3 regions of the Streptomyces sp. NPDC058525 genome follow, and region 1 is predicted to be linked to each of the others. Evidence: riboswitches for the same ligand, from Rfam matches in the RefSeq annotation. Region 1 holds a riboswitch; each other region holds the start of a gene.
The links. A riboswitch is a leader RNA that binds a small molecule or an ion and turns the genes downstream of it on or off. The one in region 1 is predicted to bind cobalamin.
Positions count from the first base shown of each region.

Region 2: another riboswitch for cobalamin. It lies ahead of ACFWP3_RS18480 (acyl-CoA thioesterase); the one in region 1 lies ahead of ACFWP3_RS27395 (ribonucleoside-diphosphate reductase subunit alpha).
Region 3: another riboswitch for cobalamin. It lies ahead of ACFWP3_RS00830 (ABC transporter substrate-binding protein); the one in region 1 lies ahead of ACFWP3_RS27395 (ribonucleoside-diphosphate reductase subunit alpha).

Region 1 is NZ_JBHXNP010000067.1:20,639-30,776, forward strand. Features, by position in the region: gene ACFWP3_RS27350 (glycoside hydrolase family 3 protein) at 1-222, opposite strand, end outside; gene ACFWP3_RS27355 (carbohydrate ABC transporter permease) at 230-1,084, opposite strand; gene ACFWP3_RS27360 (carbohydrate ABC transporter permease) at 1,135-2,157, opposite strand; gene ACFWP3_RS27365 (extracellular solute-binding protein) at 2,305-3,585, opposite strand; gene ACFWP3_RS27370 (GntR family transcriptional regulator) at 3,875-4,639, shown strand; gene ACFWP3_RS27375 (carbon starvation CstA family protein) at 4,856-7,099, shown strand; gene ACFWP3_RS27380 (CstA-like transporter-associated (seleno)protein) at 7,096-7,293, shown strand; gene ACFWP3_RS27385 (Uma2 family endonuclease) at 7,350-7,934, opposite strand; gene ACFWP3_RS27390 (GNAT family N-acetyltransferase) at 8,013-8,507, shown strand; cobalamin riboswitch at 8,538-8,681, shown strand; gene ACFWP3_RS27395 (ribonucleoside-diphosphate reductase subunit alpha) at 8,823-10,138, shown strand, end outside.
Region 2 is NZ_JBHXNP010000036.1:1,886-12,023, reverse strand. Features, by position in the region: gene ACFWP3_RS18510 (ABC transporter ATP-binding protein) at 1-174, opposite strand, end outside; gene ACFWP3_RS18505 (FecCD family ABC transporter permease) at 213-1,277, opposite strand; gene ACFWP3_RS18500 (FecCD family ABC transporter permease) at 1,274-2,332, opposite strand; gene ACFWP3_RS18495 (lysine N(6)-hydroxylase/L-ornithine N(5)-oxygenase family protein) at 2,386-3,741, opposite strand; gene ACFWP3_RS18490 (methionyl-tRNA formyltransferase) at 4,030-4,977, shown strand; gene ACFWP3_RS18485 (2OG-Fe(II) oxygenase) at 5,042-5,899, opposite strand; cobalamin riboswitch at 6,093-6,318, shown strand; gene ACFWP3_RS18480 (acyl-CoA thioesterase) at 6,386-6,844, shown strand; gene ACFWP3_RS18475 (ABC transporter substrate-binding protein) at 7,178-8,167, shown strand; gene ACFWP3_RS18470 (FecCD family ABC transporter permease) at 8,248-9,264, shown strand; gene ACFWP3_RS18465 (ABC transporter ATP-binding protein) at 9,261-10,127, shown strand.
Region 3 is NZ_JBHXNP010000001.1:165,336-175,473, reverse strand. Features, by position in the region: gene ACFWP3_RS00840 (hypothetical protein) at 305-1,039, shown strand; gene ACFWP3_RS00835 (cupin domain-containing protein) at 1,435-1,785, opposite strand; cobalamin riboswitch at 1,959-2,152, shown strand; gene ACFWP3_RS00830 (ABC transporter substrate-binding protein) at 2,383-3,618, shown strand; gene ACFWP3_RS00825 (FecCD family ABC transporter permease) at 3,615-4,718, shown strand; gene ACFWP3_RS00820 (ABC transporter ATP-binding protein) at 4,715-5,785, shown strand; gene ACFWP3_RS00815 ((2Fe-2S)-binding protein) at 5,779-6,501, shown strand; gene ACFWP3_RS00810 (hypothetical protein) at 6,498-7,058, shown strand; gene ACFWP3_RS00805 (NADPH-dependent FMN reductase) at 7,217-7,720, shown strand; gene ACFWP3_RS00800 (helix-turn-helix transcriptional regulator) at 7,704-8,555, opposite strand; gene ACFWP3_RS00795 (alpha/beta fold hydrolase) at 8,699-9,535, shown strand; gene ACFWP3_RS00790 (DUF4287 domain-containing protein) at 9,550-9,762, opposite strand; partial or broken gene ACFWP3_RS00785 (methyltransferase) at 9,978-10,138, opposite strand, start outside.

The DNA of each region.
Region 1 (10,138 bases):
GATGGCGACGAGCACGTCGTCGCGCTCCGCGCGCAGCTGCGCGGTCAGCGCGGCGAGCTGCTCGGGCGAGGCGATGTTGCGGCCGAACAGGCCGACGGCGGTGAGGCCTTCGGCGACGCTGCGGAGCAGCCAGGCGGGGGCGGTGGTCCCCTCGAAGCCGGGCTGGAGGACGGCGAGGGCGTCGCGGGTGACCGTATCCGCCTTGTGCGCAAGGACAGTCATGGAGCCGTTATCCCTTCACGGCGCCGGCGGTCATGCCGCCGACGGCCTTGCGCTGGAGGAAGATGAAGATCAGCAGGACCGGCACGGCGAACAGGGAGGACGCGGCCATGGTGGCGCCCCAGTCGTTGCCGAAGGCGCTCTGGAACTCGGTGAGCCAGAGCGGCAGGGTCTGCGCGGACTTGTCCTTGTTCAGGATCAGGACCATCGCGAACTCGTTCCAGGCGGTGATGAAGCCGAAGAGCGAGGTGGACATCAGGCCGGGGGCCAGCAGCGGGAAGATCACCTTGCGGAAGGCCTGGCCGCGGGTGCAGCCGTCGATCTGGGCGGCCTCCTCCAGGGTCACCGGGACGGCGGCGATGAAGCCGCGCAGGGTCCAGATGGTGAAGGGGAGGACCATCACGAAGTAGATCGCGGTGAGCAGCGGGAGGCTGTTCAGCATCTCGCTGTCGCGGGCGATCATGTACATCGCGATGACCATGACCTCCCAGGGGGCCATCTGCGCCATCATCACGGCGAGTACGAGGCCCTTGCGGCCCTTGAACTTCATGCGGGCGATGGCGAAGCTCGCGGCGAGGGCGACGATCAGGGCCAGCAGTACGGCGCCGACGGTGACCAGGACGCTGTTGGTGACGTACGTCCAGAACTGGTCGACGCCGGTGGCCTTGGTGAAGTTGTCCAGCGTCGGGGTGAAGACGAAGACCGGGTCCTTGGTGAGGATCTCGCTGGACGGCTTGAGCGCCGAGGAGAACATCCAGTACACGGGGAAGACGAAGACGAGGGCCACCAGGAGCGCGCCCACGTTCTTGGCGACGGCTCCGGGGCGCAGCGGCCGGCGGGTACGGAGCTTCTGCGCCGGCTTCACGGGCGGCGCGGACGGGCCGGACGGCGCGGGCTTCGGGGCGGTGGTGGTGCTCACTGCTCCTCCTCCTGCTTCAGGATCAGGCGGAAGTAGAAGGACATGACGACCACGAGGATCACGATCGTCAGGACGGAGATCGCGGCGGCGAGGCCGTAGTGGGCCTGGCTCTGGCCCTCGACGTAGGCGAAGACCGGCAGGATCTCGGAGGCCCGGTCGGGGCCGCCCTTGTTCATCGCGTAGACCTGGGTGAAGGCCTTGAAGACCCAGATCACCTCGAGGAACGTGGTGACGAGGAAGAAGGGCTTGAGGTTCGGGAAGACGATCTTCCAGAAGGTCTGCCAGCCGTTGGCGCCGTCCATCCGGGCGGCTTCGTACAGCTCGGTGCTGACGGTGGTCAGTCCGGCGTACATGTTGAGCGCGACGAAGGGGATGGAGCCCCAGACCACCAGGATGGTGACGATGACCAGGGTGGAGAGGCCGGTCTCCATCCAGTTGTGCTGCTCGTAGCCGGCGAATCCGGCGGTGCGCATGAGCCAGTTCATGACGCCGAACTGCTCGTCGAACAGCCACTTGAAGACCTGGACGGAGGCCACGATCGGCATGGCCCAGGCCATCACCAGCGCCATCGACAGGACCAGGCGCATCTTCTTGCCGAGCTTGTTCAGCAGGATGCCGATGAGGCTGCCGAGCACCATGATCAGCGCGACGTTGCCCAGGGTGAAGGCGAAGCTCCGGACGACCACGGTCCAGAAGTTCGCGTCGCCGAGCAGCTCGGTGTAGTTGCCGAACCCGGCGAAGGGGTACTTCCGCTGGATGAACTCGATCTTGTTGATGTCCTGGAAGGACAGGATCACGTTCTTGATCAGCGGGTACAGCAGGAGGACCGCGAGGCTGAGCACCGCGGGCCCGATCAGCAGATAGGGCAACCACCCCGACGGGAGCGCCTTTCTGGCCCCGCGAGGAGACGTACGGCCGCGGTCGCCTCCGCCGGCCGGTGCCTTCGGCGGCGGCACGGCGGACTTCATCGGTGCGTCCTGTGGAGCGCTGGTCGCCGCCCCCTGGGAGTGCACAGTCATGGTCTTCGTTTCCTCGCGGTTGACTGTGGAGTCACATGCGCCACCGGGGGCGCGGCCGACGCTGCGGGCGCCTGCCGCACCCCCCGGTGCGTTCACACTGCTGGGTACTGCGCGTGCTGCGGGTGCAGCCGGTACTGCGGGGTGGGACTACTTGTTGATGCGGTTCGCGATTTCCTTGTCCGCGTCCGCGCCCGCCTTGGCGGCGTCCTCACCCTTCAGGACCTTGGTCATGAACTCCTTGATGGGGTTCGGCTCGGTCTCGACGTTCGCCCAGCCCGGGGTGACCGGGGTGATCTTGCCGTTGACGCCGGCCTTGCCCATGGCCTCCGCGAAGGAGCCCGCGGCGGGGGTGAAGTTGGCGCCGACCTGGTTCGGGAGCAGCGCACCCTTGGTCTCGGCGGCGTACTTGGTCATCTGGTCCTTGCCTGCGGCGAGGGCCAGCCACTCCTTGGCGAGCTCCTTGTTCTTGGAGCGCTCGGCCACCGCGAGGTTCGAGCCGCCGAGGAAGACGGTGCTGGTCTTGTCAGCGGTCTTGCCCGGGATCGGGAAGTAGCCGAAGTCGGCCTCCTTGCCCGCGTCCTTCAGCGCCTTCTCGGCACCGCCGGCCTCCCAGCCGAGACCGATCCAGGAGGAGACGCCGCCCTTGGGGACGATGTCGGTGGACTGCTGCGGGTTGGCCTCGTCCTTGTCCTTGGGGGCGGTGGAGAAGGACTGGAGCTTCTTGTAGAACTCCATGGCGGAGGCGGCCTGCGGAGTGCCCAGCCCGCCCTTCCACTTGTCGCCGTCCTTGACGGCGAGGTCGCCGCCCTCGTCCCAGATCAGGCCGGCGAGGACGTACCAGCTCTGGCCGGGCAGGTAGATCGGCTGCGAGGCCGGGTCGGCCGCCTTCAGCTTCTCGAGGCCGGCGATCCACTCGTCGCGGGTCTTCGGCGGGGTGACGCCGGCCTTCTCGAAGGCCTTCTTGTCGTAGATGACGACGCGGTTGGCGGCGTACCACGGGGCGGAGTAGAGCTTGCCGTCGACCTCGGCCGAGGCGAGCATGCTCTTCTGCCAGGCGTCGGCGCCGAGCTTGGCCTTGTCCTTGGTCAGGTCGGCGAGGCCGCCGGTGACCGCGTAGCCGGCGGTCTGGGTGTTGCCGAGCTCAAGGACGTCCGGAGGGGTGTTCTCGGAGAGGGCCGTGGTGACCTTCTCCTGGATGCCGGTCCACTTCTGCTCCTCGACCTTGACCGTGACACCGGGGTGCTTGGCCGAGAACTCCTTGTTGACCTCTTCGATCCAGGCCTTCGGCGCGGAGCCGTCCATGACCCAGACGGTGATCTCCTTGGGGCCCGCGTCGGCCTTGGCCTTGCCGTCGTCGCCGTTGCCGCACGCCGCGACTCCCGCCAACATGCCCGCGACACTGACCGCCACGATGAGCTTGCGCTTCACGCCACCCTCCTCAGGGATGCCTGCCTGCACTTCCCTTGCCCGCCGCGGTGACATACGCGAAGTACTGCCGTGGGGCTGGGATCTGATCCATATTGGTTTAGACCAGTAGCTGGAGCTTGGCCTAGACCTTTAGGGGTGTCAAGGGTCTAATGAGCGGGTGCTCGGTCCGTTATCGGACCGACACCTGGGGAGAGAGAAGGCCTGTCCCCCCGCACGTGTCACGATGTGACCGCACATATCGGAGGAGCCGGTGACGGCAGCGAAACTGGAGTCGGGAAGGCGGGCGGCGATGGCCACCGAAGGGGCGATCACGGAGCCGGAAGGCGGGGCGGCCACCCGCACGGCGCGTGTACCCAAGTACTACCGACTCAAGCGGCACTTGCTCGACATGACCGAAACGCTGCCGCCCGGCACCCCGGTGCCGCCGGAGCGCACGCTCGCGGCCGAATTCGACACCTCGCGGACCACCGTCCGGCAGGCCCTCCAGGAGCTCGTCGTCGAGGGACGGCTGGAGAGGATCCAGGGCAAGGGCACCTTCGTCGCCAAGCCCAAGGTCTCGCAGGCCCTCCAACTCACCTCGTACACCGAGGACATGCGGGCTCAGGGCCTGGAACCGACCTCCCAGCTCCTGGACATCGGCTACGTGACCGCCGACGACACCCTCGCCGGCCTCCTCAAGATCACCACCGGTGGCCGGGTCCTGCGCATCGAGCGGCTGCGGCTGGCCAGCGGTGAGCCGATGGCCATCGAGACCACCCACCTGTCGGCGAAGCGCTTCCCCGCCCTGCGCCGCTCGCTCGTCAAGTACACCTCCCTCTACACCGCCCTCGCCGAGGTCTACGACGTCCACCTCGCCGAGGCCGAGGAGACGATCGAGACCTCGCTGGCCACCCCGCGCGAGGCCGGACTGCTCGGCACCGACGTCGGCCTGCCGATGCTGATGCTCTCCCGGCACTCGCTCGACGCGGACGGGGAGCCCGTGGAGTGGGTGCGGTCGGTGTACCGCGGCGACCGGTACAAGTTCGTCGCCCGGCTCAAGCGGCCCGCCGTCTGAGGACGCGCGGGCGGCCGAAAACCGGCGTACGGCAGAAATCGGGCGGACGGCCGAGAACCGCCGGAGAACCGCCGGAGGCCGATCGGCGTTCCGCCTGACATCCGTCCGGCTTCCGTCTGACTTCCGTCCCTATATACCGGGAACCGGAATACCGGAATACGGACGGGGTCTTACGTTCACCAGGCAATCCCCCGTAGATTCCCTGCGCTTACGCAGATGATCGACGATGGGACGAGAGTCATGCCTGAACCGGAAGCAACTGGGACACAACGGAACGCGGCGAGTCCGGACAGCAGGCCGGGCTCGCTTTCCCCCAAGTCCATCGCCGCCTGGGTGCTCGTCGGACTCGTCGGCGCCATCGGCTGGGGCGTCCTGGCCCTCTCCCGCGGCGAGGAGATCTCCGCCGCGTGGCTGCTCGCCGCCGCCCTGGGCTCGTACGCGATCGGCTACCGCTTCTACTCGCGGTTCATCGCCAACCGCGTACTGAAGGTGGACAAGACGCGGGCCACCCCCGCCGAACGCCTTGACAACGGTGTCGACTTCCACCCCACCGACCGACGGGTGCTTTTCGGCCACCACTTCGCCGCCGTCGCCGGCGCCGGACCGCTCGTCGGGCCGGTGCTCGCCGCACAGATGGGCTACCTGCCCGGCACCATCTGGATCGTCGTGGGCGTGATCTTCGCGGGCGCCGTGCAGGACATGGTGACGCTGTTCTTCTCCACCCGGCGCGACGGCCGCTCGCTCGGCCAGATGGCCCGGGACGAGATCGGCCCCGTGGGCGGAGCCGCCGCCCTGCTCGCCGTGTTCGCCATCATGATCATCCTCCTGGCCGTGCTCGCCCTGGTCATCGTCAACGCCCTGGCGCACTCGCCCTGGGGCGTCTTCTCCATCGGCATGACGATCCCGATCGCCCTCTTCATGGGCTTCTACCTGCGCGTCCTGCGGCCCGGCCGGGTCACCGAGGTCTCGCTGATCGGCGTGGCCCTCCTGCTGCTCGCCATCGTCGCGGGCGGCTGGGTCGCGGAGTCCTCGCTGGCGGACACCTTCACCCTGGAGAAGGAGACGCTGGTCATCTGGATGATCGTCTACGGCTTCCTGGCCTCGGTGCTGCCGGTCTGGATGCTGCTCGCACCGCGCGACTACCTCTCCACCTTCATGAAGGTGGGCACCATCGCGCTGCTGGCCGTCGGCGTGTTCATCGCGATGCCCACCCTGAAGATGCCCGCGGTCACCGACTTCGCCTCGCGCGGGGACGGCCCGGTCTTCGCCGGATCGATGTTCCCGTTCGTGTTCATCACGATCGCCTGTGGCGCCCTGTCGGGCTTCCACGCCCTGGTCTCCTCGGGCACCACGCCGAAGATGATCCAGAAGGAGACCCAGGTCCGGATGATCGGCTACGGGGCGATGCTCACCGAGTCGTTCGTCGCCGTCATGGCCGTGATCACGGCCTGCATCCTGGAGCCCGGCCTCTACTTCGCCATCAACTCCCCCGGCGGCGTCATCGGCACCACCGTGGAGTCGGCCTCGCAGGCGGTCACGAACTTCGGCTTCGCCATCTCCCCGGAGGCCCTCGCCCAGGCCGCGAAGGACGTCGAGGAGACGAGCCTGCTCTCCCGTACGGGCGGCGCGCCGACCTTCGCACTCGGAATGTCGGAGATCTTCGCCTCGGTCATCGGCGGCGGCTCGATGAAGGCGTTCTGGTACCACTTCGCGATCATGTTCGAGGCGCTGTTCATCCTCACCACGGTCGACGCGGGCACCAGGGTCGGCCGGTTCATGCTCCAGGACACCCTGGGCAACGTGCACAAGTCCTTCAAGGACGTCAGCTGGAAGCCGGGCGTGTGGCTGGCCAGCGCCGTCGTGGTCGGCGGCTGGGGCTACTTCCTGTGGGTCGGCGTGAAGGACCCGCTGGGCGGCATCAACCAGCTGTTCCCGCTGTTCGGCATCGCGAACCAGCTGCTGGCCGCCGTCGCCCTGGCGGTGTGTACCACGCTGCTGGTGAAGTCGGGGCGCCTGAAGTGGGCCTGGGTGACGGCGGTGCCGCTGGCCTGGGACGCCACGGTGACGCTGACCGCGAGCTACCAGAAGATCTTCTCCGAGGACGTCCGGGTCGGCTTCTTCGCCCAGCGCGACAAGTACCAGGCCGGCATCGACGCCGACAAGGTGCTGCCGCCCGCCAAGAACATGGAGGAGATGCAGACGGTGGTCACCAACGCCACCGTGGACGGGGTCCTGTGCGCCCTGTTCGCCCTGCTGATCATCATCGTGCTGGCCGACGCGGCCCGCACCTGCTTCAAGGCGATCAGCAACCCGGAGTCGGCGAAGCTGGCCGAGGTCCCGTGGACCGAGTCGAAGATCATCGCGCCGGCCGGGCTGTTCCCGACCGCCGAGGAGCGGGCGGAGCTGACCGCGGCCGGGCTCGACTCGGGCGGCGGTCACGTCAAGGAGCCGGTGGCATGACCGCCCTGCGGGAGCGGCTGGCCAGGGTCCGGTACTTCGTACGCGAGTTCTCGGGCGAGGCGGCGTACGACCGCTACGTCGCCCACGCCCGCGGCCACGACCCGGACGCGCAGGTCATGACCCGTCGCGCCTTCGAACGCGCCCGCACGGACGCCCGCGAGGCCGACCCCCGCGAGGGCTTCGGCTGCTGCTGAACCCTGCCTCGCACACGAAGGCCCCGCCGCTGCACGCGGCGGGGCCTTCGTGCCGCTCAGCGCACCCAGTCCTTCAGGGACTCGGTCTGGAGGGTGACGTTAACCGGGTCGGGGAGTTCAACGTCGTTGCCGAACTCCACCGTGTGGGTGTTCGCATATCGGCGGCCGTCCGGCTCGCTGAACACGGTCACGTCGCAAGCCTCCCGGTCGATGAGCAGGTACACAGGGATGCCAGTCTGCGCGTAGGCGAGGGGCTTCTCCACGCGGTCGCGCCGGTCGGTGTCAGTGTCGTACGAGGTAACCTCGACGACCATCAGGACCGGGGCGGGGTCGGCCCACTCTCCCTGGCCGACGAACGCATCATCAAGCGCGAGAGCCGCATCAGGACGGGCGCGACCCGAGCGGTAGTCCCCGACAGCCAACCCCCGCTCCACGTGGAGCCACAACTCGGGCCGGTGCTGCATGCAGATGCGTGCTAGCCACAGAACGATACGGTCGTGATCTCCGTCCGGCACTGCCTTGCTCCTGATGACCCCGTCGATGAATTCCAGCCGCAGACCTTCGACCTCTCTTGCAGCTATCCGCGCCACGGCCTCGAAGTCCTCAGTCAGCATGTGGGGCCGGTCGGTCATCACGGTCATGCCTCACTCACCTTCATCGACGGTGCTGTCTCCGACGATAGCGCCGGGCGCCGACACCCGTCCTGCACACTCGACCACATGGACATCGTGATCAGGGCGGCGCTGCCCGCCGAGTACGAGCAGCTGGGTGAGATCACCGCGCAGGCCTATCTGGGCGACGGACTCCTGGGTTCCGGTGAGGCCTTCTACGCGGGCGTGCTGCGCGATGTCGCCGGGCGGGCCGCCGACGGGGAGGTGCTCGTGGCCGCCGAGGAGGGGGCCGTGCTCGGCGGGGTGACCTTCGCCCCGCCCGGCAGTCCGCTGGCCGACATCGCCGGCCCCGGCGAGGCCGAATTCCGGATGCTGGCCGTCTCCCGCGAGGCGCGCGGACGCGGCGCCGGCGAGGCGCTGGTGCGCGCCTGCATGGCCCGCGCGCGGGAGCTGGCGGGCGTCACGCACCTGGTGCTGTCCACCCAGCGCGGCATGACGGGGGCCCAGCGGATCTACGAGCGGCTCGGTTTCATCCGTACGCCGGAGCGGGATTGGGCGCCTGTTCCCGGGCTCACCTTGCTTACGTACCGTCTGGAGCTGTAGCCACACCGACACAACATGTGGGGGGTCACGCATCTGCGGCCCCCCACATGTATGCTCATGCCTGCTGTCGCCGCAGGGGAATCCGGTGTGAATCCGGAACTGTCCCGCAACGGTATGAAGTGTCCGCTTACCGGACATGAAGTCCGAGGACCTGCCGATGGTGCGCCCGGGTCGACCGAACCGGGTGCCGATACGTCCGGGCCTCGCGGTTGGGCCGGTGGACGCCGTGCGGTCTACGCGTGCCTGCCACGCCCGCATGCGCCTCCCCGTGCCCGCCCGCCGTCGATCCGGGCCGAGCGAGGGAGAGCTCCCGCCGTGACCATCGCGCCTTCCGCACCGCGCGCCGAGTCCGTTTCTGGCGACAACACCGAGGGCCCGGGGGCCACGCTGCTGCGTACCCTCACCGAACTGACGGCGGACCTCCCCGACACCGACCCCGGCCGGGTCGCGGCCGCCGCGCTGCGCGGCCGCAGCACCGCCGCCGACGAGGCCGAGCTGCGCGGCCTGGCCACCGAGGCCGCCGCCGGGCTGATCTCCGAGGACCCGGCGTACTCGCGGCTCGCCGCGCGCCTGCTGACGCTGGCCGTGCGCGACGAGGCCGCGAGCCAGGGCTCGACCTCCTTCTCGGCCTCCGTCGAGGTCGGCCACCGCGAGGGCCTCATCGCCGACCGCACGGCCGAGTTCGTACGGATCCACGCGAGCCGCCTGGACGCGCTGGTTGAGCACACCCTCGCCGAGGGCGCCGACGACCGCTTCGGCTTCTTCGGCCTGCGCACCCTGCACAGCCGCTACCTGCTGCGCCACCCGATCACCCGCCAGGTGATCGAGACCCCGCAGTACTTCATGCTGCGCGTGGCCTGCGGTCTGGCCGAGAACGAGTCCGTGCAGGCCCTCGAGGAAGTGGCCTCGCTGTACCGGCTGATGAGCCGCCTCGACTACCTGCCGTCCTCCCCCACGCTCTTCAACTCCGGCACCCGCCACCCGCAGATGTCCTCCTGCTACCTGCTGGACTCCCCGTTGGACGAGCTGGACTCGATCTACGACCGCTACCACCAGGTCGCCCGCCTCTCCAAGCACGCCGGCGGCATCGGTCTCTCGTACTCCCGCATCCGCGCCCGCGGTTCGCTGATCCGCGGCACCAACGGCCACTCCAACGGCATCGTGCCGTTCCTGAAGACCCTCGACGCCTCCGTCGCCGCCGTGAACCAGGGCGGCCGCCGCAAGGGCGCCGCCGCCGTCTACCTGGAGACCTGGCACGCCGACATCGAGGAGTTCCTGGAGCTCCGCGACAACACCGGTGAGGACCAGCGCCGTACGCACAACCTGAACCTGGCCCACTGGGTGCCGGACGAGTTCATGCGCCGGGTCAACGCCGACGCCCAGTGGTCGCTGTTCTCCCCGGCCGACGTGCCCGAGCTGGTCGACCTGTGGGGCGACGACTTCGACGCCGCCTACCGCAAGGCCGAGGCCGAGGGCCTGGCCCGCAAGACCATGCCCGCGCGCGACCTGTACGGCCGGATGATGCGCACCCTCGCGCAGACCGGCCAGGGCTGGATGACCTTCAAGGACGCCTCCAACCGCACGGCGAACCAGACCGCCGAGCCGGGCACCGTCGTCCACTCCTCCAACCT
Region 2 (10,138 bases), on a different contig from region 1:
CGACTTCCCGCAGCCGTTGGAGCCGATGATCGTGGTGATCACTCCCGGCGGGATCGACACGTGCAGGTCGTCTATGACGCTCTTGCCGCCGTACCCGACCGTGACGCCCCTGGCCGCGAGCCGTGCCGGGGCACCGGTCCCGCGCTCGGTCCCGGCGATATGAGATAGGGCCACAACTCCCCCTGATACAGGCCTGTGTGAATGTGAGTCGGTCAACGGACGTTAGCCCGCACCAGGAGATAGATGAGGAAGGGGCCTCCGATCACGGCGGTGATCACGCCGACCGGGAGGGTGATCGGCAGCGCCGTGCGCGCGATCAGGTCCGCCCCGATCAGCAGCAGGGCCCCCACCATGCCGGAGGCCGCCATGGGCGGTGTCGGACACCTCACCAGACGCATCGCCACCTGCGGCGCCACCAGGGCCACGAACGGCACCGGACCCGCCGCGCTCACCGCCACGCCGGCCAGCAGCACCGCGCACAGCAGCAGCACCGCCCGCACCCGCGTGTACCGCACGCCCAGGCCCGCGGCCACCTCGTCGCCGAGGTGCAGCGGTTTGAACTGGAACGCGGCGCCCGCCACGACGATCACCAGGACCACCGTGCACCACAGCGCCACCCGTACGTCGTCCCACGACCGGCCGTCCAGCGAACCGATCAGCCACGCCTGGGCCCGGGCCACGTCCCTGATGTCCGCCTGCACCAGCAGCCAGGTCGTGATCGCCTCCATCACGGCGCTCACCGAGATGCCGATGAGGATGAGCCGGAAGCCGTCGACCCCGCGCCGCCACGCCAGGAAGTAGACGAGCAGCCCCGTGCCGAGACCACCCGCGAGGGCCGCCCCGGACAGGCCCACGGAGTTGACGACCGCGGCCGCCGTCCCGCCCGACACCGTCACCAGGAACACCGCGACCGCCCCGGCGCCCCCGGTGATCCCCAGGATGTCCGGGCTGGCCAGCGGATTGCGCGCCACGGACTGGGTGATCGCCCCGGCCACGCCCAGCGCGACACCGACCACCACCCCGGTCAGGGCGCGCGGCATCCGCAGGTCCATGATGACGAACTCGTCGACCTGCTCGCCCTGTCCCAGGATCGTGGTGACCACCTGGGTCAGGCCGATGGGGAAGTCCCCGACGCCGATGGACAGGCAGAACACGAGGAAGGTCGCGGCGGCCAGCAGCAGCGTGACGCACACCATCCACGGCCGCCACACGAACGACACCCTGCCGAGCCGCACACCCGGCGCCAGCACCACTGGCTTCACATCGGCCCCGTTCATGCGTTCTTGAACTTTCCGCGCCACACCAGGACCGCGAAGAACGGCGCGCCGAGCAGCGCCACCACCACGCCCGCGTCCAGCTCGCCGGGCCGCACCAGCAGCCGCCCCGCGATATCGCCGACCAGCAGGACGATGGCGCCCAGCAGACCCGCGTACGGGACCAGCCAGCGGTAGTCCGGCCCGGTCAGGTAGCGGGCCACGTGGGCCACCATCAGCCCGAGGAACGCGATGGGGCCGCAGGCCGCCGTCGCCGCTCCCGCCAGCAGGGTGATGGCGATGATGCCGACGGTCCGGATCAGCGTGATGTTCACCCCCAGGCCCCGTGCCACGTCGTCGCCCAGGTTGAGCAGGTTGACGGCGGGCAGCGTGGTCAGCGCCAGCACCAGGCCCACCGCGATGAAGGCGGTCACCGGCCAGATGACGCCGAAGCCGACCCCCGCCACGGAGCCCGCGTTCCAGAAGCGCAGCGCGTTCAGCGAGGCCTTGTCCGACAGGGCGACGGCCGTGGTCATCGCCGCGAGGAACACCGTGACGCCCTGCCCGGCCAGGGCGAGCGTCAGCGGGTTGCCGGCCCCGCGCCCGATGCTCGCCAGGCCGAACACGACCACCCCGGCGACCGCGGCCCCCAGGAAGGCGAACCACACGTACTGGAACGGGTCGGTGAACCCGAACACCGCGATCACCGTGACCACGGCGAAGGAGGCGCCGGAGTTGACCCCGAGCAGGCCCGTGTCGGCGATCGGGTTGCGCGTGTACCCCTGGATCAGCGCCCCGCCGACCCCCAGGGCCACTCCGGCCACGACCGCGAGCACCGTGCGGGGGACCCGCACGGTCTCCACGATGAGCCGGATCTCGGTGAGCCGCCGGTCCGCGTCCGGCGGCGCGGTCAGCCCGTGCCACACCTCGGCCGGACTCAGCGCGCGGGCACCGACGGCCAACGACACCACCACCGCCGCGAGAAGGATCAGCAAGAGCGTGAGCGAACCCACAACTCGCCGCCGACGGAGCCCTGTTGTGCCCTTGGGCACGGGGAGCTCGACTGCAATCGTGCCCATGTCGCTGTACGTTATCCCTTCGCTCCACCGGCGAAACCCGGCCGGCGGACCGGCTAGCGTGCGGTGCTTCCCGACCCGTCGGCGACGGTCCGGACCTCGTCGGCATCGGCCTTCAGACCCCGGTCGAGCAGCGAGTCCAGGATCTCACCCACCCGGGTGGCGGTGTTCGAGAGCAGGGACGACGTGATGCCGTGCGTGTGCTCCGTACCGCCCTGCACGTAGATCCCGCAGCGCAGTTCGGGGTCGGTGGCGATGCGGTAGTCGCGCTCGACGCGGACCCGGTCCTCGTCGTCGCGCAGGCACCGCCCGGCGACCTCGCCGAGCAGGGCGAGCGGGTCGGCGGGGCGGTAGCCGGTGGCGAAGACCACGACGTCGGCCTCCAGCGGGGTCTCCTCCCCGGTGACGAGGGACTGCACGGTCGCGCGGACCGTGTCCGGCGTCTGGCTGACCGCGGCCAGCCGCGAGACGTTGAGGAAGCGCAGCCGCTCGGTGCCGAGGACCTTCTCCTGGTACATCTGCCGGTAGAGGCCGTCGATCAGGTCGATGTCCACCACGGAGTAGTTGGTGTTGCCGTGGTAGTCCATCAGCCTGCGCTTGACGCCGGGCGGGGCGGCGAAGAACTCGCCCACCGCGTCCGGGTCGAAGATCCGGTTGGCGAAGCTGCTGTCGTCCGCGGGGCTGTAGCCGTAGCGGGAGAAGACGGCGCAGACCTCGGCCGCGGGGAAGCGGCGGTGCAGGTAGGCGACGTTCTCCGCGGCGCTCTGGCCGGCGCCGACGACGATGAACCGGGACGGGTCGGCGCCTTCGAGGGAGTCGACCTTCGTCAGCAGGTCGGAGGTGTGCCAGACGCGGTCGGTGCGCTCCACGCCGTCCGGCATGAGGGGGCGCAGGCCGGTGCCGATGACGAGGTTGCGGGCCCGGTGCAGGGCCAGCCCCTCCCCCGAGCGGACCGTGACGTCCAGGTACTCGACCGCTCCGTCGCGTTCGACCGGTGTGATCCCGACGACCTCGTGGCCGTAGGACACCATGTCGTCGACCTGGTCCGCGGCCCACTCGAAGTAGTCGTGGAACTCCACCCGGAGCGGGAAGAGGGTCTTGTGGTTGATGAAGTCGACCAGCCGCCCCTTGCTCTTCAGGTAGCACAGGAAGCTGAACTCGCTGGCCGGGTTCCGGAGCGTCACCAGGTCCTTGAGGAAGCACACCTGCATGGTCGCGTCGTCGATGAGCATGCCCCGGTGCCAGCCGAAGCGCGGCTGCTGTTCGAAGAAGTGAGCGGTGAACGCTTCCTGCCTTCCGGCGCGAGCGTTGTGCTCGCTGACCGCGATCGCCATCGCCACGTTGGACGGACCGAAGCCGATGCCAATGAGGTCGTGGATCAACGGGGCGTCGCCAGGACGGACCTGAGCCATGTCACTCCCATCGTGCGGGGGGCAGCCGCCGCGCCGGGCAGGCCGGCAGCCGTCGGGTCGAGCGTCGGGAAGGGCGGAAGGCGGAAGGGCGGATTGTGGGCACGCCAACGGAGCCGCGACCCGGAACTTAGGCAAGGCTAAGCTGATCCCGAGGCGGCTGTCGATAGACAAATCGGGCAGCCGACACCAGGGGCTCCACCAACTCGCTTACAAAAAGACACCGTTGCAAACTTAGGCAAGCCTTGCTTTACTCGACACCAGCCATCCCCTGCTCCGAGGAGGAACCCCATGCGGGTCGTCATGTTCGGTTACCAGACCTGGGGCCATCGCACCCTGCAAGCCCTCCTGGACTCCGAGCACGACGTGGTGCTGGTCGTGACGCACCCCAAGAGCGAGCACGCGTACGAGAAGATCTGGAGCGACTCCGTCGCCGACCTCGCCGAAGAGCACGGCGTACCGGTGCTGATCCGCAACCGTCCCGACGACGACGAGCTGTTCGAACGCCTCAAGGAGGCCGACCCGGACATCATCGTCGCCAACAACTGGCGGACCTGGCTGCCCCCGCGCGTCTTCAACCTCCCGCGCCACGGCACGCTGAACGTGCACGACGCGCTGCTGCCGAAGTACGCCGGCTTCTCCCCGCTGATCTGGGCCCTCATCAACGGCGAGACGGAAGTGGGCGTCACCGCCCACATGATGAACGACGAACTCGACGCCGGCGCCATCGTGCGGCAGGAGGCCGTACCGGTGGGACCGCGGGACACCGCCACCGACCTCTTCCACCGGACCGTCGACCTCATCGCCCCGGTCGTCGTCGGCGCGCTGGACAGCATCGCCTCCGGCCGGGCCGAGTACACCGACCAGGACCGCTCCCAGGCGAGCTTCTTCCACAAGCGGTCCCTCGAGGACAGCCGCATCGACTGGACCTGGCCCGCGGCCGACCTGGACCGCCTGGTCCGCGCCCAGTCCGAGCCCTACCCGAGCGCCTACACCTTCCACAAGGGCAAGCGGCTCGAAGTCCTGGCCGCGGTCGTCTCCGAGGGCCGCTACGGCGGCACGCCGGGCCGCATCTTCTACCGCGAGGGCGACGGAGTGGTGATCGTCGCGGGCGCCGACGCCCGCACCGGCCGCAACCACGGGCTGGCCATCACCCGGGTGCGGACCGAGGACGGCCGGGAGCTGCCCGCGGCCGAGTACTTCACCTCCATGGGCGGATACCTGACCCAGCGCCCCTGATCCCCCCGGTCCCCCGAACCCCGCACGCACCCGGCGACCCCGCACGCACCCGGCGGTCAGGCCGTCACGGTGCCGTGCGGGGTACGGGCAGGGTGAGCCGGGTCGCGGGGTCGGCGGGCGGCAGGGCGATGGGCCGGGCCCCGTCGTGGTCGCGCTCGGCGTCCGCGAGCGGGCGGGTGCGTTCGGCGGCGCGGGCCATCCACGGCCAGATCCCGAACGGCTCGGCGGGTGGCTCCGGCCCGGACCCGGTACCGCTGATCCACGTCGTCAGGGTGAACCGGCTGTCGGCGAACAGCCCGCTCGGGCAGGTGGACGGGACGACCTCGTGAAAGGCGCTGGCCGGGAAGAACACGATGGTGTCGTGCTCGGGCTCGATCGTGCGGTACGACTCCGCCGGCCGGGCCCCGCCCTCGTGGAGCAGGGTGTCGTACAGCCGCAGCCGGCCGCCTTCGAAACCGCGGGGCTCGCGGTGCAGGTAGTACACCGCCGACACGGCCGTGCTGACGTCGCGCACCCGTGAGGCGTCGGTGTGCATGCCGTAGTGGCCGCCCTCGCCGTGCGCCGTCAGGACGGTCAGGGTGTGCGTGAGCGCGGCCCGGTGGCCGAGGATTTCCTGTACGAGCGGCAGGCAGTCGGCGAGGTGCGCGCTGAACACGGCGCTGGTCACGGGGAGCACGAGCGAGCTGCGGCCCTTGTGGGAGACCTGGCCCGAGAGCGGGTCGAGGACGGTTCCCGCGTTGAAGTCGGCCTGCCGGGAGATCGCGTAGTCCAGCAGGGTGCCGGCGCGTTCCGCGCCGAGGAAGTTCTCGAAACGGCAGACCGGAGCCGCCACCACAGGGGCGGTGGACCACTGGTCGGGGGGAGGCAGGGCCTCGGAACCGATTTCCCTGGACGCGGCCGGTTCCCTCGCGTATCCGCTCATGGCCCGGAACCGTACGCGGGGCCGCCGAAGCCGTCGAAGGAGCACGCGGGGCGCACGGGAGTACACCCCTGCGCCCGTGCCCGGCCCCGGCGGACCACCGCCGTACCGGGGATCCGCCCGCACGCGGAGAATGTCCCCGTCCGTGCGCGCACGGACGGGCCGCGGGGCTGGTCAGAGCCGTCATGCGCCCGGGTAGGCTGTGAGCGCAGCTGGTTCGCCCCGTCCGCCAGGCGGGATGCGTCGTAAGAGGGAACCCGGTGGGAATCCGGGACTGCCCCGCAGCGGTGAGCGGGAACGACCGCCGTCATACGCACTGGAACCGGAACCGGTTCCGGGAAGCGACGGCCACTAGGTGCCCGCCGGGAGACCGGCAGGCGTGTCCGCGAGTCCGAAGACCTGCCACTGCCCGCATGCCGGTACGTCATGCGGGGTCCCGAAGAAGACTCTCCGGGGCCTTTCTGCCGCGACTCGCGAAGGAGAGTTGACGTGGCCGACCAGACCGCTGCCACCGTGGAGTGCGCTTCCAAGAACCCGGGCGACTCCCGGGTGACGCTCGCCCACATCATGAGCGAGCACGACACCAACCTCTACGGCACCATCCACGGCGGTGTGGTGATGAAGCTCATCGACGACGCCGCCGCTGCCGCGGCCGGACGGCACGCCGACGGCCCCGCCGTCACCGTGGCCGTGGACCGGATGGCGTTCTTGGCACCGGTGCGCGCCGGCGACCTGCTCAGCGTCGACGCCGAGCTGGAACGCGCCGGCCGGACGTCGATGACGGTCGGCGTGCGCGTCAGGGCCGAGCGCTGGAACGCCTCGGGCCCCACCACGGAAGTGGCCACCGCGAGACTGACCTTCGTCGCGATAAACGCCGAGGGCGAGCCGCGTCCGGTGCCGGCCCTCGACACCCCGGCCCTCGACACCCCAGAGCCGCTCGTCCCGTAGGCCGGGGGCCGCGAGCCCGACGGCGCGTGAGGCCCGTGGCCCGCCAACGGCCCCGGGACCGGGGGCAGTCGTACCCGGTCGTGCCCGGTCGTCCCGGGACCGGGTGGCACGAGCCGCCGTACGCGCCCCCCGTGCGCCCCCGCGAGCCCTCCCCACCCCGCATCGGCTTGCCCGCAGTTCCCGCGGCCCGGCCGCACGCCCCCTCCCGGGCCGACCGGGCCGATCAGGCCCGCCCCGGCCCGCCCTGCCCCGGCCCGCACCACCCCCGTCCCCCGCGACGGGGCGTGAAGACCGACCGACGCATCCGACCCATCCGCGGTGAGAGGACCACCCATGCCCCGCATCCCCTCGAAATCCCTGCTGTCCGCCCTCGCCACAGCCCTGTTGATATCCGGCTGCGGAGGCGCCGCGACGCCCTCCGCCACCCCGAAGGCGGGCGCGACAGCCAAGGGCTTTCCGCTCACGGTCGAGAACTGCGGCGTGAGCACCACCTACCAGCGTCCGCCGCAGCGCGCGGTCTCCCTGAACCAGCACGCGACCGAGGTCATGCTGGCGCTCGGCCTGGAGAAGTCGATGGTGGGCACGGGCTACCTCGACGACAAGATCCTCCCCGAGTACCAGGGCGCCTACGACAGCGTGAAGGTCATCTCCAAGGAGTACCCGTCCTTCGAGGCGCTCCTGGAGGCCGAGCCAGACTTCGTCTACGGCGGCTGGAAGTCCACCTTCGACGAGAAGGAGGGGCGCAGCCGGGCCGCCTTCACCAAGGCCGGCATCAACACCCACCTCAACACCGAGGAATGCCCCACCGGTCCGGTGAACGCGGCTTCCATGGACGAGGAGATCCGCACCCTCGGCAAGATCTTCGGTGTGCCCGAGCGGGCCGAGGAGCGGCTGGCGTCCCTGCACGCCACCCTCGACAAGGTCGAGACGCAGCTGGCCGGCGTCACCCCGGTCAAGCTCTTCGTGTACGACAGCGGCGACAAGACGGCCTTCACCGCGGGCGGCAAGGGCATCGGCAACGACATGATCCGGCGGGCCGGCGGCGAGAACCTCTTCGCCGACCTGGACAAGGCCTTCGGTGACGTCTCCTTCGAGCAGGTCGCCCAGCGCGCCCCCGAGGCCATCGTCATCTACGACTACGGCGACCAGTCCGTCGAGGACAAGAAGAAGTTCCTGCTCGCCCACCCGGCGCTGAAGGACGTGCCCGCGATCAAGAACCAGCGGTTCGCGGTGCTGCCCCTGTCCTCCACGGTGCTCGGCGTACGGATGCCCGGAGCCGTCGAGTCGCTCGCGAAGCAGCTCCACCCCGGCCGCGTCCAGTGACCGAGGCGAAGGCCCCGGCGGCCGAGGCGGCCGGCCCCCGTGAGGAGGGCCGGCCGCCGGTCGCGGCGCGCCGGCCCGGGATCCCGTACGGCCTGGTGCTCGCCTTCCTCGGGGTCCTCGTGGCCTGCGCCGCGACGGCCGCGATCGCGGTGGGCTCGATCAGCGTCCCGGCCGACCAGGTGTGGAGCATCCTGCTGCACCGCGTGCACCCGGCGCTCGCCGAGCCGACGTGGACCCCCGTGCGGGAGACGATCGTCGTCGACGTCCGGCTGCCGCGGGTGCTGCTGGCCGGAGTGGTCGGCGCCGGCCTGTCGGTGGCCGGCATGGCGCTCCAGGCACTGGTCCGCAATCCGCTGGCCGACCCGATGCTGCTGGGCGTGTCCTCGGGCGCGTCGGTGGGCGCGGTGCTGGTCCTGGTCATGAACCTCACCGTGTTCGGGCTGTTCACCCTGCCCGTCGCGGCCTTCTGCGGCGCCCTCGCGGCCCTGGTCGCCGTCTACTTCCTGGCCCGCTCCGGCGGGCGGATGACGACGGTACGGCTGGTGCTGGCGGGCGTGGCCATGGCCGAGGTGCTGTCGGCGGTGGCCAGCTTCCTGGTCGTCACCTCCAACGACCCCCACAAGACGCAGTCCGCGCTGCGCTGGATGCTCGGCGGACTGGCCGGCACCACGTGGGACACGGTGTGGATCCCGGTCGGCGCGGTCCTGGTCGGTACGGCCGTCCTGCTGGGCGTCTGCCGTCCGCTCAACCTCCTGCTGGCCGGCGAGGAGGCCGCCGCGGCCCTCGGCCTGGACGTCCACCGCTTCCGCGGCGCCCTGTTCACGCTGGTGGCCCTGATGATCGGCACGATCGTCGCGGTCAGCGGGCAGATCGGGTTCGTCGGGCTGATCATGCCGCACGTGGTGCGGCTGCTCGTGGGCGCCGACCACCGCCGGGCACTGCCCGCCGCGGCCCTGCTGGGAGCCGCGTTCCTGATCGGCGCGGACCTGGCCGCGCGCACGCTCATGAGTCCGGAGGAGATTCCCGTCGGCATCCTCACCGCCCTGGTCGGCGGTCCCTTCTTCCTCTGGCTGATGCGACGGAAGGCTGCCCGGTGACGAACCCGAAGAACCGACCGGGCGACGGGCCCGCGTCCCTCGAAGCCGAGGGCGTCAGCGTCCTCGTGAACGGCAAGGCCCTCGTCCGGGAGGCGTCGTTGCACGTGTCGCCCGGCGAGGTGATGGGCCTGGTCGGCCCCAACGGCGCCGGCAAGTCCACCTTGCTGCGCACCTTCTACCGGGCGCTGCGGCCCACGTCGGGCCGGGTGCTGCTGGACGGCGAGGACGTCTGGCGGATGCCCGGCAAGCGGCTCGCCCAACGGCTCGCGGCGGTACTCCAGGAGACCTCCGGGGACTTCGAACTGACCGTGTACGACGTGGTCGCCATGGGCCGCACCCCGCACAAGCGGGCCTTCGCCGGTGACGACGCCGAAGACCGGGACATCATCATGCGGTCGCTGGCGGAGCTCCACGTCGACGCCCTCGCCCACGCCCCGTTCGACCGCCTGTCGGGCGGGGAGAAGCAGCGGGTGCTGATCGCCCGGGCCCTCGCGCAGCGCACCGGGTCCATGGTCCTGGACGAGCCGACCAACCACCTGGACCTGCGCCACCAGCTCGACGCCCTGCGGCTGGTGCGGGGGCTGGGCGTCACGGCCGTCGTCGCGCTGCACGACCTGAACCTCGCCGCGGCCTTCTGCGACCGGATCTGCGTCATGGCCGGCGGCCGCGTCGTCGCCACCGGGAAGCCCGAGGAGGTCCTGACGGCCGCGCTGCTGTCCGAGGTGTACGAGGTCGAGGCGGAGGTCATCGAGCATCCCCGCACCGGGGTGCCCTTCGTCAGCGTCCTGCCCGGGCGCGAACGGCCGTCCGGCGGCGGGGCGCTGGAGGGGGGAGGGCCGGCCGTTCGCGGCTCACACGGCTGAACCGTCCCACC
Region 3 (10,138 bases), on a different contig from region 1:
GCGCCCCCCAGTACTGTCGCCAAAGCTTGCCTAGGCCAACAGGCATCCCGAACTGCGCCTGAGCGGACGAGCTAGCCGTGCCGGAGGCATGCCAGGTAGGGCGGGGAACAGCGGTAGGACACCCGTCTTCGGGACCCGCCCGCTCAGCGGCCGGGTCCTTCGTCAGACCTTCAACGCGGGGGCGTACTTGGCCTCGTCCGGCCGTAGAGGGGTTGAGGTGGGAACTCGCAGCGAACCGCTCCTCAGACGCCGTTGCCCGCCACACGCGACCGCCTTTGGCAGTGGCGTTTTCTATCGTCTGGGCATGGAGTTAGGACGCAGCATGCATCGCAGGGCCGCGGATCACATGGCCGAGGCATGGGCAGAGACTGATTGGGGCGCTCGGGCCTTAGCTGGCATGTACCGGTGGACGCGCGACGAGGAGTGGGCGGATCGCATCGCGGTGCTCGGGCAGCCCTATACCGGTTGGGACATGGGGCAGCTGTTCGCGCTGCGCTGTCTCGCCGGCCTCTGGATGGAGGGCCTTCTGACCGTAGCCGAGGTTGAGGTCGGAGTCGGACCGAGACGCGATGCCGAGCGCAAGGCCAATCAAACTGCCCTTAAAGGGCTTCAGGCGGGGGTATCGGCAGAAGTTGATACCAGCCAGCGAGGAGCAGATGATGACGGCTCGGTGAGATGGGAAGTTCCTCTACCGGGGTACTTCTGTGACCCTGAGTCCCGTGATTCTCTGCCGGACACCCTAGCTCCGGACTGGGCTCCATTGGAAATCGGCAACACGGACGCAAGTACCACGTGCTTTCATCTCGCTCGCTTCGGAGCCGTAGCGCGCTGGCCCTACGGTGACGAGAAGGTGACCGTCGTGCAGACTCGCCCTCGGATCCTCATCCAACGGTGGCGGGGAGGCCACGCCGCCCCCAACAAGGCCATGGAGGATCTTGTCAGCTTCTCCAACTGGATTGCGTACGGTCGGATGCTCGGTCCGAAGCGGGTGCGCGGCATGATGCATGCATCGAGGGTGAGTGTCCGGCCCGACAGCTAGGTGCACAACTGCCGAGCGGCGGAGACGGCGCTGGAGCTACACGAGAGCGCGGCACGTTGCGCTACGGGCAGATCAGCGGCCGCGGCCGTGCCACAACGTGCCAGTAGGACCGGTAACCAGCGGTCAGCGAGGGGTACACCGAGACGCCCACAGCAAGTCGAATGATGGAAGTTCTCGCAGGTCAGGGCTCTCACAGCACCCAAGTACCGGGTGATTCCCAAGCTTATAGCGCGGGTTCGATTCCCGTCATCCGCTCCACAGCAAAGCCCCAGGTCAACGACCTGGGGCTTGTTTGTTGTCTAGACCTATCGGGGCCAGCGTGCCATGCGCGGCTCCGCAGGGCTGCTCGGCTCGCGTCGGGGCCGGGAAGTAGTATCGCGAGACGCCCTCGCCGGTCAGGCGTGCTCGTCCGGCGGCTGCTGGGCGGTCTGGACCGACCAGCTGGTGACGTTGTGCCAAGTGCCGGCCGGTACAAAGATGGCCCAGCCGTCCTCGACCTCCCGCTCGAAGTCGAGTCGATCCTCCGTCCGGCCCATCTGGACGCGGCCCCGGCCTGCGTTGAGTCGTAGGAATTGGTCGGTCTCCGGGTGCGCCTCCAAGCCGATGTCCTCACCCACCGGGATCGACATGAGGGTCAACTGAAGGTACTTCCCGGTCCAGGCGACCGCGCGGTAGTTCGTGTTCTCGAGGGTCGCCTTCTCCAGGTCGAAGCTTTGAGGTTCCGGCCCGATGTCCTTGGTGGTCATCCGTCTCTCCCTGTCGACGAAGGCGTTACGCGGTGGCGGTCCTGCGCCGACCCGCGTCAACGTTCCCAGAGCCCCAGGCCTTTCTGACCACAAGATGGACGCCGCATCCCGTTACCGCGGGGTGCCTCAAGGCGAGACCTCCTGTGGCTGGTCGCACAGTTGTGGGTCTGGCGTGGCCGTGGCCGATTCTGCGATGCTTCCGCCTGACAAGCGACGGCGGAACGAGGAAGCCGGTGAGATTCCGGCACGGTACCGCCACTGTGTAGGGGGAGCGACTCCGCCATGGCCACCGCCCCATCCCGGGGTGGGAAGGCCGGAGAAGCGTTGATCCCGAGTCAGGAGACTCACGCCGTCGCACCTCGATGTACGGGGCGGATTTCCCCAGGAGAGGCGGTGGCACTCGTGTGCCTGCGTACCCACGGCGGCAGCTCTGCGGTGCCCGCGGCCCTGCGGGGCCGGCCTGCCCGGCTTGACGCACGGGCCCCTTCCCTCAGGTTCTGACGACCCCCTTCCTCAGCAGGTCCCTTCCCGTACGCCGCATCACGCGCGCCCCGGAGTGCCGGTGCGCACTGTCCACGTATGCCACCAGGAGTCACTGTGTCCGTACGATCCGTCATGCCCGGCCGTCGTCAGGCTGCTGCGGCAGCCTTCCTCACGGTCGCCCTCACGCTCACGGCGTGTGGCAGTGACGCCGACCCGCCCGCCGACGCCAAGGCCCAGGCCGCCGGGGAGGGCTGCATCAAGGACTTCGACCCGGCCAAGGACTACTTCCCGGTCAAGTCGACGGTGGAGCACGCCAAGAACTTCACGCTCCGGTACGAGAAGAGCTACCAGGTCCTCACCGTCAACGAGCCCTTCCCCAAGGGGAAGCCGGAGTCGTACGTGCTGGTCAAGTGCGGTGCGCCGAAGCCGGAGCTGTCCGGTGAGCTGGCGTCCGCGCAGCAGGTCACGGTTCCGGTCAAGAGTCTGTACTCCGCCTCCACCACCCACCTTCCGCTGCTGACCGAGACCGGCACCCTGGACGTCCTGACGGGTGTGGCGAGCGCCGCGAACATCTCCTCCGCCCAGGTGGTCGAGCGGGTGAAGGCGGGCAAGGTCACCGAGTACGCCAAGGACCGCACCCTCAACGCCGAGACGGTGATCGGCGCCAAGCCGGACGTGCTGATGACCCAGGGCACCGACGACCCGCAGTACCCGAAGCTGCGTCAGGCCGGGATCGCCGTGGTCGCCAACGCCGAGTGGCTGGAGCCGAGTCCGCTCGGCCGCGCCGAGTGGGTCAAGGCGATGGCCGCGCTCACCGGAGCGGAGAAGCGCGCCGGCGAGGTATTCGACACCATCGAGGGCGACTACCGGAAGGTCGCCGAGAAGGGTGCGCAGGCGGTCGCGGCGGGCAAGCCCGTCGAGGTGCTGCCCGGCACGATGTACCAGGGCACCTGGTACATGCCCGCCGGTGGCAGCTACGCCGCCCAGCTGATCAAGGATGCGGGCGGCACGTACCCCTGGGCCGGTGAGGCGGGTACCGGCAACCTCCAGCTGAACTTCGAGGCCGTGTACGCCAAGGGCGGCGCGTCCCCGGTCTGGATCGCCGACCAGAAGTGGACGTCCACCGCCGACGCGGTCAAGGCCGACAGTCGGTACGGACAGCTGAAGGCCCTTTCCGGCGGTGTGGTCTGGACGAACACGAAGGCGCTGGGCCCCGGCGGCGGCAACGACTACTTCGAGCGCGGCGTGCTGCGCCCCGACCTGGTCCTCGCCGACCTCTTCGCGCTCATCCACCCGGACCAGGCGAAGGACCACACCTTCACCTTCTACACGCAGGTGCCCAAGGCGTGACGACCCACATGGCAACCGCGCCGACCGCCTCGCCGGACGCCCCGCGGGCGCTGCGGCCGGGACGGCGGCGCCTCGCTGTCGTCCTCGCCCTCGCCGCCGGCACCGCCGCGCTGTTCGTTCTCACCATCGCGACCGGCTCCCACCGTGTGCCGGTCGCGGACGTGGTCCGGGTCCTGTTCGGCGGCACCGCCGAGGACCCGCGATGGACGGTGATCGTCGAGCAGGTCCGACTGCCGCGCGCGCTGACCGCCACCGCCGTCGGCGCCGCCCTCGCGGTGGCCGGCGTACAGATGCAGACCCTGTTCCGCAACGCGCTGGCCGACCCGTTCTCCCTCGGGGTGAGTTCGGGCGCCAGCATGGGCGTCGCCGCCGTGGTCGTCGGCACGGGCGGCGTCGCCGGTAGCTTCACCGGAAACCTGGCCGGCCTGGGCCGCCTGGGTGTCGTACTCGCCGCCTCGCTCGGCGCCGCCGCCGTACTGGCCCTCGTCCTGCTCCTCTCGCGGTGGGTGCAGTCGGCCGTCACCCTGCTCGTCATCGGAGTCATGATCGGCTCGGCGGCCACCGCGGTGGTCGGCGTGATGCTCGTCTACGCCCGGCCCGAGCGCGCCCAGCAGTTCGTCATGTGGGGCCTGGGCAGCTTCAGCGCCACGACCTGGCCCGACCTCCAGGTCATGTTGCCCGTCATCGGCGCGGGCCTGCTGACCGCACTGCTGACCGCCAAGCGTCTCAACGCCTTGCTGCTCGGCGAGGACTACGCCCGCACCATGGGGCTGAACGTCCGCCGAAGCCGAGACCTGGCGCTGCTCGGCACCTCGCTGCTCGCCGGCGCCGCGACCGCGTTCTGCGGACCCGTCGCCTTCCTGGGCCTGGCCGTCCCGCACCTGACCCGGGTGGCGCTGGGGACCTCGGACCACCGGGCGCTCGTCCCGGCGTCGATGCTCGCGGGAGCGTTCCTCGCGCTGGCGTGCGCGCTGCTGAGCCAGCCGCCCGGCACGGACTCCGTACTGCCTCTCAACGCCATCACCTCGCTGTTCGGCGCCCCCGTCGTCATCGCGTTCCTGATCCGCAGCCGCCGCGGCGTACAAGGAGTGGCCTCGTGACCGACACCATGACCGAACCCGTCAAGCACACGGCCGGCGGAAGGGACCACCCCGGCGGCCTGGCCACCCAGGGGCTCGCCGTCGGCTACCGCACCCGGTCACCGCGCCGACGGGGAGCCGGCCGGGCCGTGCTGTCGGCGCTCGACCTTCAGGCGCGGGCCGGTGAACTGACCGTACTGCTCGGGCCCAACGGCGCGGGCAAGTCCACGCTGCTACGGACCCTGTGCGGGCTCCTGCCGCCGCTCGACGGCCGGATACGCATCGGCGGGGCCGACCTTGCACACCAGCCGCCGGCCGCTCTCGCCCGACGGCTGGCCGTCGTACTGACCGACCGCGTCGACCCCGGGCTGCTGTCCGTACGGGAACTGGCCGGGCTCGGCCGCCACCCCCACACCGGGTTCACCGGCCGCCTCACGGCCGCGGACCACGCCGCCGTCGACTGGTCGCTGAAGGCGGTGGGCGCGGAACATCTGGCGGACCGGCCGGCCGCCGAACTCTCCGACGGCGAACGCCAACGCGTCCTGACCGCACGCGCCCTCGCCCAGGAGCCCGAGGTCGTCCTACTCGACGAGCCGACCGCCTTCCTCGACGTGCCCTCACGCGTGGCCCTCACCGTGCTGCTGCGCGACCTCGCCCGGGACAAGGGCCTCACCGTCGTGGTCAGCACCCACGACCTGGAGCTGGCCCTGCGCGTGGCCGACGCCGCCTGGCTCGTCGACCGCGGCTCCCGCGTCCACGCGGGAGCGCCCGAGGACCTGATCCGCAGCGGCGCCGTCGCCGCCGCCTTCGACGCCGACCACCTGGCCTTCGATCCGGTCTCCGGCAGCTTCGGGCTGCGCCGCACCGCGCGGGCTTCCGTAGCGGTGGATGCGGCACCCGATGTGCTCCCGCTCCTCGAACGGGCCTTGGCCCGGGAAGGACTGGCCGTCGCGGACCCGGGCGACCCGGACGTGCCCACGCGGGTGAGCTGCGACGGAGAGGACCGGCTCACCCTCACCGGACCGGACGGGCAGGTCGTCCGCATCCGCAGCTTCCACGAGCTGACACGGACGGTACGGACATGGTGACCGCAGTCATCACCCCCGGTGTCCTGGCGCGGGTCTCCGGCATCGGGCCGTACTTCGCCGTGGCCACCGGGGCCCGCCCTGTGGGCGGCGGTTTCCGGCGGCTGGCGGAGCTGTATGGCGACTCGGACGCGCTGGCGGAGTGCCTACGGGTCGTCGCCGGGCGGCTGGGCACCGACCAGCCCCGGGTGGCCGCGTCCACCCTGCACCTGGGCACCGCCTCCCGGCTCTGGTCGATCGCCCTGGCCTGCGCCGCACTCACCGGCCGCGTGCCCGACCTGGGCCCCGACCGCCTGTGGTGGCGCATGCCCGCCTCCGGCCCCCTCGACCTGTGGCTGCCCGACCCGCGGGAGGTGGACCAGGAGCCGCTCCCGGCCCTGCACCACACCGTCGCCGTCCAGAACCTGGCCCCCTGGGCCGAGGCCGTACGGCGCGTGTCCGGCGTCTCCCCGCACACCCTTGGCGGCAACGCCGCATCCGCGCTGATCGGAGCCCACCGCGTCCTGCTCGCCAGGGAGCCGCTCACCCCGCACCCCGTGGTTCCCCTCGTCCGCGGACTGCTGGACCGCCCACCACTGGCGGGCGTCGGAACCTGCCGCACCACCACCCCCGGCGGGCCGCTCGCCTTCCGTCGCCGCAACTGCTGCCTGTACTACCGCGTGCCGGGCGCGGGCACCTGCGGCGACTGCGTCCTCAACCCCAAGGAGAAGACCTCATGACCACCACCGAGCCGACCGTCATCGAGACCCCCGGCGGCGGCACCCAGCACGCCTGGCCCCTCCCGGTCGACGAAGCCACCCTCCTCGACCTCGTCACCACCGTCTTCACCGACCACTGGCAGCACATCCACTTCGGGCCCATCATCGAAGGCGCCGCCTGGGAGGTCGGCGCCCCCTGCGCGCCCACCGCCATCACCATGAACGACGGCTACGCCACCGTCGACTTCGGCGCCTGGCACTTCCACCTGTGCATCGGCGAGCACACCGCCTCCGGCCCCGAACTCGGCCGCATCCGCCGCTGCTCCCGCGCCGAGCTCTACCGCAGCCTCGACTCCGACGGCGCCCCCGTCAGCTGGGGAGCCCGCCTCTTCAACGGCCGCGACGAGCAGATGATGACCATCCTCCTGCCGAACCCCTTCCTCACCGACCGCCAGGACATCCTCGACGACCCCGACTTCACCCGCCTCGGCGCCTGGGACGCCCTCCGCGACCGCTTCCTCGGCCTCTCACCCGACCCCCTCGACCGCACCGGCAAGGGCTTCCGGCACAGCGGATGAAGTAGCGGCAGCCATCGCATCCACGGGCAGGCCAGGGAGCCGTGCCATAACGCGCCAGTAGGGGCGGTGAACAACGGTAAGCAAGGGGTCTGCCGAGGCACTTGCAACGGGACCACCAGCGAACGTTTTCGCAGGTCAGGAGCCACGCGCAGGCCCGAGTGCCGGGGGATTCCCAAGCCTATGGCGCGGGTTCGATTCCCGTCATCCGCTCGTGTAAGAAGGCCCAGGTCAGCGACCTGGGCCTTCTTCGTTGTGTGAGCTGCGTCGGTAGGGTGGTGAGGTGTCTGTGTGCCGGGCTGCGGGCGGCGATCGGCGAGGCGGCAGCGGTGTTGATCTGCACTCCGGAGTACGCGGGCACTCTGCCCGGCTCGTTCAAGAACCTCCTGGACTGGACGGTTGGCGGCACCGAGATCTGCGACAAGCCCGTGGCCTGGGTGAACGCCGCCGTCGCCGGGCGGGGCCAGGGTGCGGAGGCCACGCTGCGACTCGTGCTCGGCTACACCGGCGCAGCCATCGTGGAATCGGCCTGCGCCAGGATTCCGGTGGCCCCTCACATGGTCGGCGCGGACGGACTCGTCACCGATCCGGATGTGCGCGAGCAGATAGGCAACGTGCTTGCCCTGCTGGCAGAAGGGTCCGCCGACGTCAGCCGGACGCGGTGAACTGGCCGGTGCCCACGACCTGGAGGAGGGCGAGGCGTTCGGCGGTGTCACTGGCGACGGGCGGGGTGTACAGGACCACGCGCTGATCTCCCTCCGGGGCGAGCAGGACCTGGCAGTCCAACTCGACCGGACCGATCAGCGGGTGCACGACGCGCATGCGCGAGGCCCGGCGCACGGAGACCTCGTGCAGCTCCCACAGGGCGGCGAACTCCTCGCCGAGCCCCAGGAGCCGCTCCACCAGGCGCGTCGCGGCCGGGTCGCCGGCGCGCCGGCCCACGGCCGCCCGCAGGTCCGCCACGTGCAGCCGGCTGTAGTAGTCGTGCTCTTCCGCCGGGTACGCGGCGCGCTGGGCCGGGTCGGCGAACCAGCGCCAGACCACGTTGCGGCCATGCTCGGACACCGTGCACACACCGCCCAGCAGCGCCTCGGCCATCGCGTTCTGCGCCAGGACGTCACCGAGGTCGCCGAGCACCTGGACCGGGGTGGCGGGCAGTTGGTCCAGCAGGTGCAGCAGCCCCGGGCCGACGTGGTCACCCGCGGTCCGGGCGGCGGGCGGTCGCCGGCCGGCGAGGAGGTGGAGGTGATCGCGTTCGTCGTCGGACAGGCGCAGGGCGCGCGCCAGGGCGGCGAGCATCTCCGGCGAGGGCTGCGGACCGCGAGCCTGTTCGAGGCGGATGTAATAGTCGGCCGACATGCCGGCGAGCTGGGCGACCTCCTCGCGGCGCAGGCCCGGCGTCCGCCGCCGAGGGCCGACGGGCAGGCCCGCGTCCTGGGGACGTACCCGGTCGCGGGAGCGGCGCAGGAAATCGGCGAGTGCCTCACGGTCGATCTTCATACGGTCATCCTGCCGGACGGGTCCCAACCAGGGACTGCCGATCCCAGGGTAAGGAGGGCTCTCCCGGCCGCGGCCGGGCGGCGGCACTGTGGGTCGGGCCGGAGCACGAAAGCCCCGGCCACCACGAGATCAGGGAGCACTCCATGGCCACAGTTACCGTCGACGGCGCGCACGTCCACTACGAGAAGACCGGCTCCGGCCCCGCGCTCGTTCTCGTCCACGGCACCGGATCGGCGGGCGCCGCCCTCAACTGGGGCCAGACCGCGCCCCGGTTCGCCCCGCACCGCACGGTGATCACTCCCGACCTCTCCGGCACCGAGGCAACCGTCGACGACGGCGCCCCGCTGACCGCCGAAGGGCTCGCTGCCCAGGTCATCGCCGTCATCGAGGACGCGGCGGGCGGGCCGGTCGACCTGCTGGGCTTCTCCATGGGCTCCACCGTCGCCGCCACGGTCGCAGCCCTGCGCCCCGACCTGGTGCGGCGACTGATCCTGGTCGCCGGCTGGGCCCACACCGACAGCGACGAGTACCTGCGCAGCCTCTTCACCCTCTGGCAGGACCTCGGCAGCTCCGACCCCGCCTCCTTCGGCCGCGCGGTGGCGATGACCGGCTTCAGCCGCGGCTTCCTCAACTCCATCCGCCGCGAACAGTTCGAGGCCCTCATCCCCAACATGCCGCCCACCCCCGGCACCCTGCGCCACATCGCCTACGACCTCCGGGTGGACATCCGGTCGTTTCTGCCCCGCATCGAGGCGCCCACCCTCGTGATCGGAGGCACCCAGGACATCACGGTCCCCGTCGAGCACAGCCGAGCCCTCCACGCCGCCATCGCCAACAGCTCGTACGCGGAGATCGATGCGGGCCACGTCATGCTCTTCGAGCAGGAGGACGCCTTCGTCAAGCTTGTGACCGACTTCATCGAGGACCCCGCTCCGGCGGGCCGGTCAGCCCATGAAGGTCGGGTCCGAAGCGGACGGTGAGGTCAACCTCTTGTTCACTGGCCGCTGTTCTCGGCGAGGGTGTGCGCGACCAGGGCGTTGGCGTGCCCATGTCCGAGGCCGTGCTCGGACTTGAGCCAGGAGACGAGCTCCATGTGCTTGGTCAGCGGCGAGGAGCGGATGAGGTCCTTCCACTCCGTGATCGGGCGGCCGTACTTCTTCTCGATCGAGGGGAAGTAGCTGGCAGGGCCCTTAACGGTGTCGGTCATGTGGTGTCCTTCTTCCCGAGTGAAGTGATCTTGGTGGTGTGGATGATGCCCAACCGATGACCGGCCGGCTGGCGGCATCTGGGCCATGACGTGCCTTCCTCGTCGCGGTGTTGCACCTTTGACCGGTGCTGGAAGGCGAAGTAATCGACTCATTCGCGTGGCCTGCGTCACACGGGCTCTCCCTGGCCGATCCTCACCGGGCAGTCGGGAGTCATGACGATCAGCCAGCCTTCGCCGCCCGGCTCCAGATGGTCCGGGAGGCCGGTGAGGAAGCCTCGCAGCATCCGGCCGTCGGGGTCGTACACCGCGTGGTCGAGGGGCGTGCGGGGGCGGCCCGGCAGCCAGGGCGGGTTGCAGACGATCAGGTCGGCACGGC